DNA from 2 places in the Pseudarthrobacter sp. C1 genome. Region 2 is predicted to be linked to the other one. Evidence: predicted binding sites of a transcription regulator. Region 2 holds the regulator's gene; the other holds the start of a gene.
What was found. Region 2 encodes HrcA, which represses chaperone genes, less so after heat shock. Its sites were predicted from a motif close to TTNGCACTCGNNNNNNNCGAGTGCNAA; they were not measured.
Positions count from the first base shown of each region.

Region 1 (9,871 bases), on a different contig from region 2:
GGCGGCCGGCCCGCGCGGAGGCCTGTGCACACCTTCCATTTCCACTGTATCCCCGCAGGTGGGGCTTGCGGCAAGGCCCGGGCGCGGCCGGATAATCGCAGGGCCGGAAACCGGGAGAACTGGAGCAAGCGGAATGACAGGGCATGCGGTAGTGATTGTGGGCGGCGGCCCGACGGGGCTGATGCTGGCAGGGGAGTTGGCGCTGGCGGAGGTTGATGTGGCCGTTGTGGAGCGGCGCCCCAACCAGGACCTCGCCGGAGCGCGGGCGGGCGGGCTTCATGCGCGGACCCTTGAAGTCCTGGACCAGCGAGGCATCGCGGGGAGGTTCCTCGCGGAGGGCCAGGTGGCCCAGGTGGCGGGCTTCGCCGGCACCCGCCTGGACATCAGCGACTTTCCCACCCGCCATCCCTACGGGCTGGGCCTGTGGCAGAACCACATCGAACGCATCCTGGCCGGCTGGGTGGCGGAGCTGGCCGTAACGTTCTACCGCGGATGCGAGGTGACCGGCCTGGCGCAGGATGGCACCGGCGTCGGCCTCCACCTCAAGGACGGCAGGACGCTGCGGGGGGACTACGTGGTGGGGTGCGACGGCGGCAGGAGCCTCGTCCGTAAGGCTGCGGGCATCGGGTTCCCCGGCTGGGAGCCCACCACCAGTGCGCTGATTGCCGAGGTGGAGATGACAGGCCAGCCGGAGTTCGGCGTGCACCGGAACGCTTTTGGCATCCACTCCTTTGGCCGGCGGGAGTACAAGATCGTGGACGGCAAGGTGGTTTACGCGGACAGCGGGCCGGTGGGGGTGATGGTGACCGAGGAACACGTGGGTCCCGCTACGGAACCCACGCTGGCTGATCTCAGCGCGGCCCTGATTGCCGCCTGCGGCACGGACTACGGGGCCCACAGCCCCACCTGGATTTCCCGGTTCACGGACATGACGCGCCAGGCCGCTGCCTACCGTTCGGGTCGGATCCTCCTCGCGGGCGACGCGGCGCACGTGCATGCCCCGGACGGCGGGCAGGGCCTGAACATCGGGGTGCAGGACGCGGTGAACCTGGGCTGGAAGCTGGGGCAGGTGGTCCATGGAACAGCCCCGGACGGGCTCCTGGATACCTACCATGCCGAGCGCCACCCGGTGGCTGCCCGCGTGCTGCGCAACACCATGGCGCAGAGCGCACTGCGCCGCCCGGACCCGCGGATCGAGGCGGCAGGGGAAGTTGTTGCCGAGCTCCTGGGCATGGAGGAACCGCGCCGGCGTTTCGCGGCAATGCAGTCCGGCCTGGACGTTCACTACGACGTCGGCGAGGGACACCCGCTGCTCGGGCGGCGGATGCCCGACGTCGAGCTCGCCGCCCGGGAAGGACCCCGCACGGTCTATTCGCTGCTGCATGACGCCCGGCCCGTGCTCCTGAACTTCGGGGTGCCGGGCGCCTTCGACAATCTTCCGCGGCCGCCACGGGTGAAGCTGGTGGATGCCGAGTACGGCGGGGCATGGAAGCTGCCCGCGCTCGGGGAGGTTCCGGCGCCTGCCGCAGTCCTCGTCCGGCCGGACGGGCATGTGGCCTGGGTGGGTGGCGGAAGCGAAGCCGGCCTCAGGGAGGCGCTGGCCAGATGGTTCGGACCCGCTACGCCGCCGGCTTCGGTGCCAAGCCTTTGACCCCCCTTTTCGTTACGTCATGCTTCGGGCCGTGACCACGTATTGCCCAGGGAGTCAGTGCGTTTCACCCCCGATTGAACAGCACGCTTACGGGTGGTTGGTTTGAACCACCGGCCTCGAAAGGAAAGAACAATGACGGAACACTTTGACCTCACGCCGCAGCGCCTGCGCCACGTCCTGGGCCATTTCGCCTCCGGACTGACCGTCATCACCGCCGCCACGGACAACGGCCCCGTTGGCTTCACCTGCCAGTCGTTTTCGTCGCTCTCCCTGGACCCCGCCCTGGTCACCTTCAGCCCTGCACGAAGCTCCAGCACCTGGCCGCGGCTGCGCGACGCGGGCCGGTTCACCGTGAACATCCTGCCCGCGGAACACCAGCACCTGGCAGCCCGGTTTGCCCGCTCCGGCACCGACAAATACGCCGGCGTCAACTACTCTGCGTCACCCCTGGGCAATCCCGTACTGGACCAGGCGCTCGCCTGGGTGGACTGCGAACTGCATGAGGAGTACGACGGCGGCGACCACACCATTGTGGTGGGTGCTGTCCGCGCACTGGGGGCGCGGGACGGCGCCGAGCCGCTCCTCTTCTTCAAGGGCGGCTACTTTGAAGGAGTGGAACCCCGTGCCAATCGGCAGGAGAAGGTGGCATGACGGGGCCAGGTCCCGGCAGCCCCTTGAACGCGTTTTCTTCAGCGCGGGTTTTCGAGTGAGATGGCTTCCAGGTGCTCGGGAATGCGGGCTTTCCATCCCAGTTGGCGTTTGATGCGGGCCCGGAGGGCGTCGGAGGCGTCCGGCTCTCCATGCGTGACGTAGGTCATCGACGGGGCCTGAGGGGCGGTCCTCATCCATTGGATCAGTTCGCTGGAGTCGGCGTGGGCGGATAGTCCTTCCATCTGGATGACTTCTGCTTCGATCCTGACGTCCTGTCCGTAGATCCGGAGGCATTTTTCGCCTGCGGCGAGTGATGCGCCCCGTGTTCCACCGGCCTGGTATCCGCTGAGGATAATGGCGTTGCGCCGGTCCGGCCCGTAGGCCGTGAGGTGGTGCAGGATCCTGCCGCCGGTGAGCATGCCGCTGGCGGAGATGATGATTATGGGTCCGCCGCGCAGGTTGAGCAGTTTTGACTCGTCGGGGCTGCGGACGGGGGTGGCCACTTTGTACATGGCTTCGAATTCGTCCTGCTTGAGCCTGTGTTCTTCGCGATGGCGCTGATACATGCCGGATGCGTCGATTGCCATTGGGCTGTTGAGGTAGACGGGGATGGAGGGGATCGCATGTTTGGCGAGAAGCCGCGACAGGTGCAGCAGGACCGTTTCGGCCCGGCCGACGGCGAACGCGGCGATCATGATGACGCCGTTTCGCTTGGCCACCCGGGTGATGATGTCGCCGAGTTCAGTTTCCGGGTTGCCCTGCGGGTGTGTCCGGTTGCCGTAGGTGGATTCGGTGACCAGTACATTGACGCGCCCCAGCGCTCTCGGCGCGTACATCAGGGGGTCATCGGCCCGCCCCAGGTCTCCAGTGAAGTGGATAGTCCGGCCGGCAAGTTGGAGGTGCACCTGGGCCGCGCCGAGGATGTGGCCGGCAGGAAGGAACGTTGCTTCAATGCCCCCGGGCAGGGGGAACGGAGAGTCGAAGTCCCGGGTTTTGAAACTGTCGAGCGATCGGACGGCGTCCTGGGCTGTGTAGAGGGGCACGGGAGGGTGATGGGTTGATGATGCCCTGTGGTCTGCGTAGCGGGCTTCCTCTTCCTGGAGGTATCCGCTGTCGGGAAGCAGCAGCTTGCACAGTTCGGCCGTGCCCGGTGTGGCATAGACGGGGCCGTGGAATCCGTCGCGCACCAGTGCAGGGATGTATCCGCTGTGATCCAGATGGGCATGGGTGAGGACAACGGCATCGATGTTCGCGGGACTGACCTGGAAAGGTACGCGGTTACGGTCGCGAAGGTGTTTATAGCCCTGGAACAGGCCGCACTCTACAAGGACCCGGTGGCCTTGCGACCGGATCAGGTATCTGGAACCTGTCACTGTGTCGGCTGCGCCGAGAAACCGCAGCGTCGGGGGATGCTGTTCTCTCATAGCAGCTCCTTCGGACACCTCACTCAGCTCAGAAGCTTCCTGGTGTCAGCCGTGGGAATCCTGGGAAGCGGCTGGCCGACGACCCCGCAAAGCTCGGCGGTGATTTTGCGGGGCACAACGGTGGTGCCGGTGTGGTTGTGGGGCGCTGCCAGGTTACCCGCGGGTGATGGGGAGCTTCTTCGGCTCCGCGGGCAGGCCCTGCTCGGGCAGCGGGGCACGGACTTCCAGGACCCCGTTGACGTAGGTGGCCTTGATGTCTTCTTCCTTAACCCCTTCAGGGAGCGGGATGTTCCGGCTGAATGACCCGTAGCGGAACTCCGACCGGTAGCGTCCTTTGTCCTTGTGCTCTTCTTTTTCCTGGCGCTCGGCGCGAATCCGCAGGAACCCGTCGTCCATGGTCACTTCGACGTCTTTGTCCGGATCGACGCCGGGCATCTCAGCACGCACCACAAGCGTTTTACCGTCGACGAACTCTTCGACCCGGATGGGGGCGGGGCCTGTTGCCGAGTCGAACATGCGCTCTACGGAGTCCAGCAGCTCGGCCGGGGATCGCAATACGGTGTTGAAGGGGGAGGTCCACCGGGTCGATGCAAAAGGGGACCATTTGAGCAGATCAGACATGACGGGTTCTCCAGATTCCATGCAGGCAAAGGGCCGCGTGAGGGGCCGGTGTCAATCCAGTTAACACCTGCGGATGTGGTCCAGATAGGGACAAAAGACCCTCCTCCCGGGAGCCTTCGCACACGGTCTGCGTTCATGCCCGGAGCCCGGAAAATAGCGGTTTTCGCACTTCATCCCTAACCTTCACTGACCTAAGGACTTAAGCCTCTGAAAGCCAGGCAACCGTAGCTTGAAGCTGGAAGCATAACCAGCGTGGCGCTGCACCACTCCCCGCTGGCGGCCGCACTCGAGCACCAAAGATTCCACCCCTTCAAACAAGGAAGAAAGCCATGTCGGCATCATCAGCACATCCGGGAATCGGCGCACGCCACCACCGCACGCCCCTCGAAATCACAGCCCTGGGCGCTGGAGCAGTTTTCGCTCTGGTGGGCGTCCTCGGTTTCATCCCCGGGGTCACCACGAACTATGCGGAAATGACCTTTGCCGGCACTGAGTCCGGCGCGATGCTCCTCGGCATTTTCCAGGTGTCCATCCTGCACAACATTGTTCACCTGCTCTTCGGAGCCGCCGGCCTGCTCATGGGCAGGTCCGCACTCCAGTCGAAGTACTACCTCATCGGTGCGGGCGCCCTCTATCTGGTGATCTGGCTCTACGGGCTGCTGATTGACCAGGCGTCGTCTGCCAACTTCATCCCAGTGAACACGGCAGATAACTGGCTCCACGTCGTTCTGGGAGTCGTCATGCTCGCCGTGGGGATCTTGCTTGGCCGCGGTACCGGCCAAGCGAAAGCGCGCTGATCCGCCCGGCTGCTGATCCGCCCGTCTGTCCTGCGGATCCCGATGCACCCGGGAAGCAGCCGGCTTGCCAGGGAAACAGTCCAATGACGTGCGAGGGATGATGTTGTGAACCGCGGGACCGGGGACCGGCACCATCCCCACGGGCTGGAACTGGACGAGATCCGGGCCCTGGCCAGGCCGCTGCAAACGGCTTCCCGACACCTGGACGGCCTGGTGGATTTATGTGCCCGGGCACGCTTCGTCTGCCTGGGCGAGGCTTCACACGGCACGCAGGAGTATTACCAGTGGCGGGCAGCCCTCAGCCGTCGTCTCATCGAGGAACACCAATTCAGCTGGATTGGGGTGGAGGGCGACTGGCCGGACTGTTGGCGCGTCAACCGCTGGGTCCGCGGCCAAACCGACCAGAACCTCGATGCCCGGCAACTATTGGCCGGCTTCGAGCGGTGGCCCACCTGGATGTGGGCAAACCAGGAAGTGGCAGAGTTCCTCACCTGGCTACGCGAATGGAATCTGGCCCGACCGGAAGAACAGCGCACCGGCTTCTACGGACTGGATGTCTATTCCCTCTGGGATTCCCTGAGGGAAATCTTCGGCTGGCTCAACGCCAACGCACCCGAGGCCATGCCGGCAGCAATGAAGGCCTGGCAGTGCTTTGTACCGTTCCGGGAAGACCCCCAGCGGTATGCCTCGGACACCCGCCTGGTACCACGATCCTGCGAGGCGGACGTGGTGATGCTTCTGGCCGAGGTGCACCGGCAGACCTTCGGCCGGGTGGAGGACGATGCTGCAGCTTTTGACGCAGTGCAGAACGCCATCGTGGCGGCAAACGCCGAACGCTACTACCGGACCATGATCCGCGGTGACCGGCAATCCTGGAACATCCGGGACCACCACATGAGCGACACCATAGACCGGCTGGCACGCCACCACGGCCCCGGCTCCAAGGGACTGGTCTGGGCGCACAACACGCATATAGGCGACGCCAGGGCAACGGATATGGCGCTGGACGGCATGGTCAACATCGGCCAACTCATGCGCCTGCGCCATCACGGATCAGTAGTCCTTGTCGGCTTCGCGTCCTATGGGGGATCCGTCACTGCCGCGCCGGCCTGGGGTCTCCCGGAAGAGGTCATGAACGTCCCGGCAGCCGTACGCGGAAGCCACGAAGACCTCCTCCACGCGGCACTCGAAAGCCCGTCCACTCTCGTGTTCGGACCGGACCGGGCGGGCCACTGGCTCTCCTCCTGGCGCGGCCACCGCGCCATCGGGGTTGTCTACAACCCCGACCGTGAGAAAGGCAACTACGTCCCCACGGCCATGGGCCACCGCTACGACGCATTGCTGTGGTTCCCGCAAACAACAGCGCTGCGGCCGCTCCACCATGAACACCTGCCCAGCGAACCTGAGCTCGAAACCGAACCGACAGGCTTCTAAGCGATGCCTCGAGACAGAAGCGTAACCCTGATTGCGGTAGGGCCCGGCGAGGCGATCGAAAGGAAAGACAAGTGACCAGCACCGGTTCGTTCTTGATTATTGTTGGTTTTGACGGTTCCGGGCATTCCCGGGCAGCACTGGACTGGGCCATGGATGAGGCCCGCCAGCGCCACGGCCAGCTCCGCCTCGTCACAGCCTGGAACAAGGCTCCGTTGGCGTGGTATCCGGCTGTCCTGGAAACGGCGGCAGGCGAAATTGCCGCCGAAGAGTCTCCAGAGCAAGCCGCGCGGACGCTTCAGGGTGAGGCGCTGAAGACCGCTGCAGACGGAGGCGTGACCGCCGCAGGACACCTCGTCAATACCAATTCACCCGCTTCGGCAATACTCGACGCCGCCAAGGACGCGGACCTTATCGTCGTCGGTTCCCGGGGTCATGGCGGTTTTCCCGGGTTGCACCTGGGCTCGGTTTCGACGCAGGTCGTCAACCACGCACAATGTCCTGTTCTGGTGGTCCACTCCAAGGCGTGACCTCCCCGGAGCTTCCCTTCACTGGTCCCAATGGACATGCCCCTTCCAGCCGGCACAAAGATGCAGTTCCCGCGGGATGCGATGCGGACCGTGCCCTGTTGTAGGGCGCAGTCCGGGCGTAGACTTAAATCGCCTGCAGGTAACCATCAGATGACGCCGGGTCGTTCAGGACATGAGAATGTCCGGGCCTTCTCTTAGCGAGATCGCGAAGGTACCTGCAGGTTCTGCGCTTAAGGACTTGCGCGGCGCTTGCAAGCAGAATCCCTGCGTTCGAGCGATGCGCAGGTGTCGTCGGGAACGCCCGAAATCCACTGGAATTGCCCTTGCGGTACCGGAAAGTAGGCGAGAAACTAGTTATACGTTCTTCGAAAGAAGGACGGGAACGAACAACCAGGGAACCTTGGAACACGCCGTGGATCTGATCCATGGTGGTCTGCCGGTGACGAGGCAGGAAGCGCCGGGATTCCCGCAAGTTCGGGAGATGATGTTCGTCATAACGGAATCAAAACAGTCGAAGCCCCTTCAGCCTGGCTGATGGGGCTTCCCCTTATTCGGCGCCAGGCCACGCCCCCTGCTCAGAGCAGCCGTTCCCGGCCGTTTACCCTCACCCCAAACCCCCTAGCGCAGTCGTGGTCATCAGCGCCGGCTGGCCATCCTCAAGGCAACGAAGCCGGCAGAGCCTGGCGGCTCAGGAGGAATCGGCGGCCCGGAAGCTGGCTCCGCCGTCGGTGGATACGACGAGCCTTTCGGCGGTCGCGGCCCAGATCCGTGGCTTGCCTTCAGCGCCGGTTACAGCTGTCATTGCCTGGACCTGACCCTCGATTTGGCCGGTGCGTGTCCAGGTTCTTCCGGCGTCGGCGGAGTAATGCACGGTCCCGCCGGGTTCGACGCCGATGACCTCCGTGGCGCCGGCGAAGGCGACGAACTGGACAATGGGGGCTGTGGCGTTTAGTTCCCAGGTTTTCCCGCCGTCGGTGGAGCGCTGGAGCCCTTCGCGGGTGGTGGCCAGAACGGTGTCGCTCTCCGGGGTGCCTGCAAGGACGGCCGGAACGAAGCCCGCCCTTGCCGGGGTCCAGGTTTTTCCGTCCGGGCTGGTTTGAAGCGTCCCGTCGTAGGCGACGATGCCGGACGCGGTGGCGGCGAGGGCGTGAAAATCAGATTCGCCCTGTCGGGAGAGCTGTTCCCATGTCTTGCCGCCATCGACGGACCTGATCAGGCCCATGGGGTTGGGCAGATCGGAGCCGGGGCCGGGATGTCCGGATGCGTAGAAGACACCTTGGTCAGCCGCGGCGGTAAAGCCCATCAGATCGTTGGTGGCGCCAATTTTGGTGCCCGGTAGTTTGGTGACGTCAAACAGGCCTTCATGGGTGGCAAGCAGCACCTGGTCCGTTTTGCGGTTTACGGTCAGGCCGTGGACATGGGAGCTGGGCAGCCCGGCGGTGGCGGTTGCCGGGACAGGGCCGGCGCCCGGACTACCGGGTGTAGCGCCTGGGACGCAGGCGGAGAGGGTAAGCAGGAGGGCAGCGGCGGTGGACGCGGCCGAGGACCTGCCGGTGGTCAGAACACGCATGCCGAGGATCCGGTCATCGGGGCCGGAACAGCCGCGGGGAGTCCTGCGCGGCGAAGCGTGGCAACCGCAGGGGCGCAGGCCGGCTCGGTCATGGGTCCTCCTTCGCGGACAACGTTTATGTTCAAGACTATCGGCCCAATGGCAGGACGCTGTCCGGTACAACGAGCCTGCGGCGGGTTCCGTTTCACCCCGGTCAGCCGGCCGGGGCGGGTAGGGAGTTTCGGCCCTTGCGGTGTACTTGAGGTTGGCATCACACTGGGGGGCAACAGTGGCAGGCACCTCCTGAAGGGCATAAGTCATAGGCGGTGAAGTGTTCAGGATCGCGGCGGGCTTGGATGGTTCTGCACCGTCCGGGCACAGCTCCCGGGATGCCCGGGGTGAGCAGGATAGCCGTGACCGCTGACCATTCCTCCCACCACATGCACCGGGGAGCGGGGGCGCGGGGCGGAGCGGTTCCTGCCGGACCGGGCATCCGGGGCAGGATCCAGGCGCTATGGCACACTGTGGTCGGCGCCGTCGGCCTGATCATGGGGCTGTTGCCGCACGTTCTGCACCACATCGGCCTGCTCGCCGGAACTGCCCTGGTGGCAGGGTCCGGCGGCACGGCACTTTTCGGCGCGCTGGGGCTTCTGGCATCGGTTCCCCTGCTGGTCCGGCTTTACCGGCGGTTTGGCAGCTGGATCGCACCGGTGCTGGGACTGCTGGTTTTCGCCGCCATGTTTTCCCTGTCCGCGTTTGTCATAGGTCCCGCGATCAGCAGCACCGGGACGGACATAACCCCCGGACCGGTGCCCACCGTGGATCACTCCGGAGGGCATACCGGCGGCCACTGAACGTCCGGGTTCGTGTGAGCGCGCCAGGTCGTGGGGCATCCAGGAAACATCTGTTTTCCTCGGGCCGTTTGACCCTTTCCCCGTGCCGTGGTGCGGCCAATACTTTCCGGTATGAGCACTAGCCCGGAGCCGCAGCTCCCCATACCCAGGCCGTCGGGGCCTTGGACGCAGGGGCTGCTGACGGTCCTTATCGCGGCCACCGCGGTGTACCTGGTCACGAACCACTGGCTGCATGTCCTGGACGCGTTGCCGTACCTGTGGGTGGTGCTGATGATGTCGATGCATCTCTTCATGCATGGCGGCCACGGCCATGCCGGTCATGGTGGCGCTGGCCGTGGTGCGGGCCGGCCGCACTCCGGAGGG
Region 1 covers NZ_JAYESK010000010.1:92,292-102,162, reverse strand. Annotated here, with positions in the region: gene U7114_RS16200 (FAD-dependent monooxygenase) at 134-1,651, shown strand; gene U7114_RS16195 (flavin reductase family protein) at 1,784-2,302, shown strand; gene U7114_RS16190 (MBL fold metallo-hydrolase) at 2,341-3,726, opposite strand; gene U7114_RS16185 (Hsp20/alpha crystallin family protein) at 3,880-4,347, opposite strand; gene U7114_RS16180 (DUF4383 domain-containing protein) at 4,677-5,144, shown strand; gene U7114_RS16175 (erythromycin esterase family protein) at 5,250-6,578, shown strand; gene U7114_RS16170 (universal stress protein) at 6,650-7,105, shown strand; gene U7114_RS16165 (F510_1955 family glycosylhydrolase) at 7,794-8,675, opposite strand; gene U7114_RS16160 (hypothetical protein) at 9,068-9,508, shown strand; gene U7114_RS16155 (DUF2933 domain-containing protein) at 9,620-9,871, shown strand, end outside.
Region 1: a site for HrcA is predicted at 4,463-4,489, ahead of U7114_RS16185 (Hsp20/alpha crystallin family protein). Genes of this name have one in related genera too.

Region 2 (9,395 bases):
TAGAGGGGGCGCAGGTAGGGATCAATCTTGTCGCTCAGGGTTCCGGGCAGGAATCCCAGCCGTTCCCCGGCTTCAACTGCCGGGCGCGTCAGGATAATCCGGCTGACCTCTTTTTGCTGAAGCGCCTGCACAGCCTTTGCCATGGCCAGGTAGGTCTTCCCTGTTCCGGCCGGGCCAATGCCAAAGATCACCGTGTTGTTGTCGATGGCGTCGACGTAGGTCTTCTGGTTCAGCGTCTTGGGACGGATTGTCCTCCCGCGGCTGGAAAGGATGTCGTGGGTCAGAACATCCACGGGGTTCTGCAGCGACTGGGTACGCAGGAGGGCCACGAGCTGCTGAAGGACAGCGGGACTGATAACCGTGCCGCGGGCCACCAGGCCGCGGACCTCGTGGAGGAGCCGCATGATGCGGGGCACGTCGCTGGCAGGACCAGTGATGGAAAGTTCATTTCCGCGGACGTGGAAATTGACGTGCGGGAACTGTTCCTCGATGAAGCGCAAAGCCTCATCGTGGCTGCCCAAGGACTGGACCATCTGGTCGGAGTTGTCGAAAAGTACAACCTCGGTACGGCTGCCGGGCAGGGAATGGGGAAACTCCCCCGCAGCGCCTTCGCCTGTGTTGAGCCGGCGCTTTCCATTCGCTGATTCAGTCATGGTGACGGCCCGCAGGCCCGTGATCCCCTCAAAGTACGAAAATAATGTCCACCGCAGGGCCGGCCACCGCATCCGGCGCGCCTTGCCCAAGCGGTCCCTCCATCTTACGCCAGTACGGCGTCAACACCGGATGAGGGAACCAGCCACGGACCAGGGCAAGGCGGCCTTCAGGCGCGGAGGCTGCGTCATTAGGTATCAACTTCATATCGGCCTCATATCGTTCCCGTTGCAGTTGGCCCCGGGGACCATGGCAGGGCCGTACGGTCCAGCGCCCTGTGCCATGCTGGAAATCCAGCTTCATTGCTGGACTACCGCCGCCCGGAAGCGGCCCAGTTGCGAAAGGACAGGCAACCAAACGTGCCGGCATCAGCTGCGCCCCTGAGGGCAGGACGACGCTGGGGCCGTGCGCGCCCTGCGGTCCTCGCAGTGGTTCTGGCAGTGGGCCCGCTCCTGGCGGGGTGCCTGGCCGAGCCCAATCCTGCACCTACCGGCCTCCTGAACTCCGGGCCTGCCGCCACCGGCACCGCACCATCCACCAGCGCCCCCCTTGAAACCACGCAGTCCTCCAACAAGGCGCCGGTGTACTGGATTGGCCGCACCGGCAGCAGCGTGTTCCTTTACCGGGAGTTCCGGGACGTGCCGGAGCAGGAAAACCCCGTGACGCGTGCCCTGCGGGCGATGATGAAGGATAAGCCGCTTGATCCGGACTTCTTCACCCCGTGGCAGAATCCCAGCAAGCTCGCCACCTCGATTTCCGGCAAGGACGTTATTACGGTGGACGTGTCCGAGGACGCGTTCAACAGCAACCTCGACGCTGACATGGCGGCCCGTGCCGTCCAGCAGCTTGTTTATACGGCCACGGCCGCTGCGGCCAGCTCCGGGCTCATTGACTCCGGGCAGCAGATCCGGGTGCGGATCCTGGTGGACGGGCACACGGACTACGTTGCTTTCGACCACATCCAGCTGGGTGACCTCATGACGAGGGGCGCGGGCATGGTGGCGCCCGTCTGGATCATCGATCCGCAGGAAAATGTGGAAATTGCCGACGGAAGCGTGAAGATCACCGGCCGCAGCACCCTGGCCGGCAGCAAGCTGCGCTGGCAGATCCAGCGGGCGGAGCAGGACGGCAACAAGGTACCGTTCCTCACCGGAGAAACAACGGCCTCCGCCCAGCCCGGACAGGGAGGGATCTTCACGCTTGCCCTCACGCTGCCTTCCGGCGACTACGAGTTGCGCGTGGCCCAGGCCGGCGCCGACGGGCAGCCGGACCAGAACGAGGACTCGCGGGCTTTCAAAGTCCGCTAGCCCGCACGCTGCAGCTTCGGCGGCCTGCTCAACCGGCAGGCTCGGCAGCATGCGCCGCCCAGCGGCCCAGGACGTCGCTGGCAAGCACGACGGCGGCGGGGCCGGCGGTGGATGAGCGCAGCACATGGTGCCCCAGCAGGGCCGTGACAGCACCCTTGCCGCAGAGCCGGGTTACTTCCCGGGGACTGATGCCGCCTTCCGGCCCAACGATCAGGAAGACTTCGCGGGGTTCCGTTGGGGTTCCGCCGCGCTGCCACGCTTCCAGCACTGTCCGCAAGGGCCTAACCGCGTCCTCGTGCAGGATGACGGCAAGCCCTGCGGCCTCCACGAGGCCGGCCAGCGCGGCGGTGTCGACGACGGGCCGCACCTCGGGAACCCAGGCGCGGCGCGCCTGCTTGGCGGCTGCCGTGACCACGGACTGCCATTTGGCGTGGGCCTTCGCGGCCCGGTCGCCTTTCCAGCGGACGATGGACCGTTCGGACTGCCAGGGTATGACGGCGTCGATCCCGAGTTCAGTTGCCGTCTCAATGGCAAGTTCGTCGCGGTCGCCCTTCGCCAGCGCCTGTACCAGCACCAGCCTTGTTACCGGCTGCGGCTCAACGGCCACGGAGGAGCACTCAACATCCAGCCCGGAGGGGGACGCCGCAAGCACCTTTCCGCTCATGCGCGTCCCGGCGCCGTCCACGATGTCAACGGGCTCGCCCGGGGCAAGCCGCTTCACCGTGACGGCGTGCCGCGCCTCGGGCCCCTCCAGGACAAAGACTTCCCCCGCCACCAGCTGGTCAAGGGAACCGGGAGGAGTGAAAAAGACCGGGTTGCTCACCGCTACAGGTTACCGAGCCGGTCCCGGAGCTTGGCGAACATGCCCCCGCTGGCCGCAAGCTTGCCCTCGGTGATCTGTTCACCTCGCATCTTGGCAAGCTGACGCAGGAGGTCCTCCTGCGCGGCGTCCAGCTTGGCGGGAGTCTCGACCTGGAGGTGCACTTTCAGGTCGCCGCGCCCGTACCCGCGAAGGTGGGTCACGCCAAGTCCGCGAAGGGTGATGATCTCGCCGGACTGGGTGCCCGGCTTGACGTCGATCTCCTGCGGTCCGTCGAACGTTTCCAGGCTCACCTCGGTGCCCAGGGCTGCAGCGGTCATGGGAAGGTGCAGGGTTGCGTGGAGGTCGTCGTTGTCCCGGACATAGGTGGCGTCGTTGTTCACGCGGATCTCGACGTAGAGGTCGCCGGCGGGACCGCCGGCGGGACCTGCTTCGCCTTGGCCGGAAAGCTGGATGCGGGTTCCGGTGGCTACGCCGGCGGGAACCTTGATGGTCAGCGAACGGCGGCTGCGGATGCGTCCCTGGCCGCTGCACTCATTGCAGGGGTCCTTGATGACGGTGCCGAAGCCCTCGCACGTACCGCACGGGGCGGCGGTCATGACCTGTCCCAGGATGGAGCGCACGGCACGCTGGACCTGGCCGCTGCCGCCGCAGATGTCGCAGCGTTCCGGATGGGTTCCCGGCCGGCAGCACGAACCTTCGCAGGTGGGGCACGTGACGGCCGTGTCCACTTCCAGCTTCTTGTTGACGCCGAAGACAGCGTCGCGGAGTTCGATGCGGACACTGATGAGTGCGTCCTGGCCGCGCCTGACGCGGGAAGCCGGGCCCGTTGTTCCGCCGGCCCCGAAGAAGGTGTCGAAGATGTCCTGGAACGCGAATCCCTGGCCGGCGTAGCTGCCTCCGCCGAAGCCGTTGTCCGTGCCGTTCTCGTTGCCGGTGGTGTCGTAGACGCGGCGCTTCTGCGGGTCCGAAAGAACCTCGTAGGCGTGGGTCACGGCCTTGAAGCGGTCCGACGCGTCCTCACCCGGGTTGACGTCCGGGTGGAGCGTGCGCGCCAGCTTGCGGTAGGCCTTCTTGATCTCTTCTCCCGTGGCCTCCGGTGAGACTCCAAGGACGTCGTAGTGGCTGCTCAAAGTTCGTATCTCTTCCTTGTTGTACTGCCTGCAGTTGGACTGCGGGAAATGATCTGCATGCCCGGGAACGGGAAAACGTCAGGGTCCCAGGATCCGCGAAAGGTAGCGGGCAACGGCCCTGACTGCGGCCATGGTGGTGGGATAGTCCATCCGGGTTGGTCCCAGGACACCAATTTTCGCAATGTGGTCCGGACCGTACCCCGTGGCAACGACGGACGCCTCGGCAAGGCCGTCGTAGGGATTCTCGCGGCCGATGCTGACAGCCACCCCGCGGTGGTCCTGCGCCATTTCGCTCAGCAGGCGGAGCATGACCACCTGTTCCTCGAGTGCTTCCAGGACCGGTCCGATGCTGAGCGGAAAGTCCACGTTGGAACGCGCAAGGTTGGCGGTGCCCGCCATGACCATGCGGTCTTCCCTGCTGCTCTGGGCCAGGCCTTCGAGGCCGACGGCGAGGGCATGGGCGGCCTGCCTTTGCCCCGGGCCGGCTGTGGCCACCACTGCCGGCAGGGACTGGGCGAGCTGGTTCAGCGGAGTGCCGGCAAGGGAGCCAAGGAACCGTGCCCGCAGGGTGGCGAGGGCGTCGTCCCCCAGGTCCTGGCCGACGTCGATAACGCGCTGTTCCACTTTGCCGCTGTTGGCGATCAGCACCACCAGCACCTTGCGCGGCGCGAGGAGGACGAACTCGATATGGCGGACCAGTGCCCGGCTCAGGTGCGGATACTGGACCACGGCAACCTGGTTGGTCAGCTGCGACAGCAGGCGGACCGTGCGGTCAAGGACGTCGTCGAGGTCGTCAGATCCTTCCAGCAGCGACTGGATGGCCCTGCGCTCGGCCTGGGACAGCGGTTTGACCGCCGAGATCTGGTCCACGAACAGCCGGTAACCCTTGTCAGTGGGGATACGTCCGGCGCTGGTGTGCGGAGCGGTGATCAGGCCCTCTTCCTCCAGGGCGGCCATATCGTTCCTGATCGTTGCGCTGGACACACCGAGATGGTGCCGCTCCACCAGGGCCTTGGACCCGACGGGTTCCCGGGAGTGGACGTAGTCCTCCACGATTGCACGCAGCACTTCAAGTTTGCGTGGCTCGCTCACACTCCACCTCCATCCAGGGTTCGGGGCGGCCGCGCCGCCCGCGCTGTGCCACCTCAAGGGTTAGCACTCGACATGCCTCAGTGCTAACAGTCTATTATGACTCCCGCCGTTGCTAGCATTGGTACCGCTCCGGGCGAAATCCGGACCTGTGACCGAACGCTAGGCGGAGTGAAACCATGCAGTACCAGAACTGGGGCCCACGCGACTTGTCCGCTCCCGCAAAGACTGAACTGCCCGAGGTTCCCGTTGAACGGGGAATGGTCCTTGAGGACGTCCAGTCCGGCTGGGTGGGCGCCGTGACCCGGGTGGAAAAATCCGGCGGCATGCACGTGGTTGCCCTGGAGGACCGGCGCGGTAAATCCCGGTCCTTCCGGCTTGGTTTCGGATTCCTCCTCGAAGGCCGGGCCATCAAGCTCCTGCCCCCGGCCCCGCGGCAGGCCGCCGGCGCCGTCGCCGGCCGGACCGCCTCCGGGTCCGTCCGCGTCGCCGGCCAGCGGGCACAGGTGGCCAAGGCCAGCCGGATCTGGGTGGAGGGAAAGCACGACGCCGAACTGGTGGAAAAGGTCTGGGGAGACGACCTGCGCGTGGAGGGCATCGTCGTCGAACCCCTGCACGGCATTGATGACCTGGCGGGGGCCGTCGCAGCGTTCAGGCCCGGACCGGGCAGGCGCCTCGGCGTCCTGGTGGACCACCTGGTGCCGGATTCCAAGGAATCCCGCATTGCGGACGCCGTCATGGCCTCGCCGGGAGCTGCAGGGAACGTCCTGATTGTGGGTCACCCTTACGTGGACGTGTGGCAGGCCATCCGGCCCGCGGTCCTGGGCATTGAGCAGTGGCCGGTAGTGCCGCGCGGGCAGGATTGGAAGACCGGCATCCTCGCAGCGTTCGGCTGGCCCCATGCCACAAAGGAGGACGTCGGGCTTGGCTGGCAGAAACTGCTCGGCGCCGTCCGAACGTACGCCGACCTGGAAGCCTCGCTGCTGGGGAGGGTCGAAGAAGTCATCGACTTCCTCACCGTGCCCTGAAGGACGGTTCTGCCCCGGCCCGCGCATCCCGGGGCAGGTATGGGGCCGGTACCAAGTATTCTTGGTACTGCGGATCCTGCAACATTGCAGGCCGCCGCACCCAATAAGCTTTCTTAGCCGGCACCATTGCACTTCAGAAGGAACAGACTGTGGCAGAAAACGCACGTGATCACAGGGATAGCCCGGGCGGCCAGGGCCGTTCGGAGTACCACGGCGTTCCCGCGAATGCGCTGCCCCTGACAGCCAGCGAAGACCGGCAATGGGCCACCATGGCGCACTTCGGGGGCATCCTGGGCTGCGTTCCGTCGCTGCTGATCTACCTGATCTTCCGGGACCGCGGGCCCTTCACGGCACAGGAATCCAAGGAAGCCCTGAATTTCAGCCTGCCGCCCACCATTGCTGCCCTGCTGGCGAACATCCTGGTGGTCTTCGTCCCCGTGATCGGCAACATCTTTGCCGTCATCGCCACCCTCATCTGGATTGCGCTCACCTGCTTCTCGGTGGCGGCCGGCATCCATGTCAACCGTGGCCAGCCGCACCGTTACCAGTACAACCTGCGCTGGATCAAGTAGCGGCTGCACGGGTCCACGCCCGCGGGGTTCCCTGGCGGGCGCGGGCCCACGTTGCCTTGTGCCGTTCAGTCCGGCAGGACCCGGCGGACCACCGCGTCTGCCAGCAGCCTGCCCTTGAGGGTCAGGACCAGCCTGCCCCTGAACGCGGCAGCAGGATCCACGAGGCCGTCCGCGATCAGCCCCGCAACCTCATGGCGTCCTTCTTGGCCCAGCGACGATACTTCGAGGCCGGACTGGAGACGGGCCTCGAGCATCACACGTTCGACGTTCCGGGTCTCCTGGTCCAGGGTTTCCCTGCCGGCCGCCGGTGACACTCCCTGTGCGAGGCGTCCGGCGTAGGCCGTGGGGTGTTTGACGTTCCACCACCGCACGCCGCCCACATGCGAATGGGCGCCGGGGCCGATCCCCCACCAGTCGTCGCCCCGCCAGTAGGCGAGGTTGTGGCGGCAGGCCTGCTCCGGCGTGCGGGCCCAGTTGCTGACCTCGTACCAGCCCAGGCCGGCTTTGGTGATGAGGACGTCGGCGAGTTCGTACTTGTCGGCGTGGTCGTCGTCGTCGATTCCTGGAACCTCGCCCCGGCGGATCTGGGCGGCGAGCTTGGTTCCCTCTTCGATGATCAGCGCATAGGCGCTGATGTGGTCCGGCCGGTAGGACAGTGCCGTCTCCAGGGAGTAGCGCCAGTCGTCCAGGGACTCCCCCGGCGTGCCGTAGATGAGGTCCAGGCTCACAGCCAGTCCCGCGTCCCGGGCCCATTGCACAACCTGCGGGACCCGGCTGGGGGTGTGGGTCCGGTCAAGCACTTTGAGGACATGGGGCACTGCAGACTGCATCCCGAAGGAGATGCGGGTGAAGCCGGCTTCCTTCAGGATGGCAAGGGATTCAGGCGTGACGGAGTCCGGGTTCGCCTCCGTGGTGACTTCGGCGCCGGCCTCGATTCCCCACTGTCCGATGGCGCGGCGCAGTATCAGGGCGAGGTCCTCGGCGGGAAGCAGGGTGGGTGTGCCGCCGCCGAAAAACACCGTGCTGAGCGGGCGCGCAGGAAGCCCTGATTCCGCCAGGACCCTGGCTGCCAGGGACACTTCGGAGGCGGCCGTGGCGGCATAGGCGTCCTGCGAGGCCCCGCCGCCGAGCTCCGTGGCGGTATAGGTGTTGAAGTCGCAGTAGCCGCAGCGGACGGCACAGAACGGAATGTGTACGTAAAGCCCGAACGCCCGGCCCGCCGCACCGTCAGCTGCCTGGGGAGGCAGGAGACCGTCCGACGGCGCCGGGTCGCCGAGGGGAAGAGTGCTAGGCATTGCAGGGGCCTCCGGTGGCGCCGGCCGCTGTGACCACTATTTCTTGGCCTTGTCCTTGGACTCGTCCGTGGTGAGCGCGGCGATGAAGGCTTCCTGGGGGACCTCAACGCGGCCCACCATCTTCATGCGCTTCTTGCCTTCCTTCTGCTTCTCCAGCAGTTTGCGCTTACGGGAGATGTCGCCGCCGTAGCACTTGGCCAGGACGTCCTTGCGGATGGCGCGGATGCTTTCCCGGGCGATGATCCTGGAGCCGATGGCCGCCTGGATGGGCACCTCGAACTGCTGGCGGGGAATGAGTTCGCGCAGCTTGGTGGTCATCATGACGCCGTAGGCGTAGGCCTTGTCGCGGTGCGTGATGGCGGAGAAGGCATCCACCTGTTCGCCCTGGAGCATGATGTCGACCTTGACGAGGTCCGCCACCTGGTCGCCGTCGGCCTTCCAGTCGAGCGAGCCGTAGCCGCGGGTCTTGGACTTGAGGATGTCGAAGAAATCGAACACGATCTCGGCGAGCGGCAGGCGGTAGCGGATTTCCACCCGGTCCTCCGAGAGGTAATCCATTCCTCCCATGACGCCGCGGCGGCTCTGGCACAGCTCCATGATGGCACCGACGAATTCGTTCGGTGCCAGGATGGTGGCCGCCACCATGGGCTCGCGGACCTCGGAGATCTTGCCGGAGGGGTATTCGCTGGGGTTGGTCACGTGGACCACTTTCTTGTCCTCCAGCGTCACCTCGTATTCCACGTTGGGGGCCGTGGAAATCAGGTCCAGGTTGTATTCGCGTTCCAGCCGCTCGCGGGTGATTTCAAGGTGGAGCAGTCCCAGGAAGCCCACCCGGAACCCGAAGCCCAGCGCCGCGGAGGTCTCCGGCTCGTAGACCAGGGCGGCATCGTTGAGCATCAGCTTCTCCAGTGCATCGCGCAGCACCGGATAGTCCGTGCCGTCCAGCGGATACAGACCGGAAAACACCATCGGTTTGGCATCGGCGTAGCCGGGCAGGGATTCAGCGGCCGGCTTGGCGAGGTTGGTGACGGTATCGCCGACCTTGGACAGGCGGACGTCCTTCACTCCGGTGATGAGGTACCCCACCTCGCCGACGCCCAGGCCCTTCGAGGGCGTCGGCTCCGGGGAGCTCACGCCAATCTCGAGGAGTTCATGCGTGGCCCGCGTGGACATCATCTGGATGCGCTCGCGGGGGTGCAGCATGCCATCCACCACACGGACATAGGTGACCACGCCGCGGTAGGTGTCGTAGACGGAGTCGAAGATCATTGCGCGGGCCGGGGCATTGGCGTCACCCTGGGGAGCCGGGAGGTCGCGAACAATTTTGTCCAGCAGCGCTTCAACGCCCATGCCGGTTTTTCCCGATACCCGCAGCACGTCCTCCGGTTCGCCGCCGATCAGGCTGGCAAGTTCAGCCGCGTACTTCTCGGGCTGTGCCGCAGGAAGATCGATCTTGTTCAGGACCGGGATGATGGTCAGGTTGTTTTCCATTGCCAGGTA
Region 2 covers NZ_JAYESK010000004.1:277,183-286,577, reverse strand. Annotated here, with positions in the region: gene U7114_RS08950 (PhoH family protein) at 1-653, opposite strand, end outside; gene U7114_RS08945 (GerMN domain-containing protein) at 1,011-1,958, shown strand; gene U7114_RS08940 (16S rRNA (uracil(1498)-N(3))-methyltransferase) at 1,987-2,781, opposite strand; gene dnaJ (molecular chaperone DnaJ) at 2,784-3,911, opposite strand; gene hrcA (heat-inducible transcriptional repressor HrcA) at 3,990-5,003, opposite strand; gene U7114_RS08925 (DUF3097 domain-containing protein) at 5,180-6,028, shown strand; gene U7114_RS08920 (DUF4870 domain-containing protein) at 6,178-6,600, shown strand; gene hemW (radical SAM family heme chaperone HemW) at 6,666-7,895, opposite strand; gene lepA (translation elongation factor 4) at 7,932-9,395, opposite strand, start outside.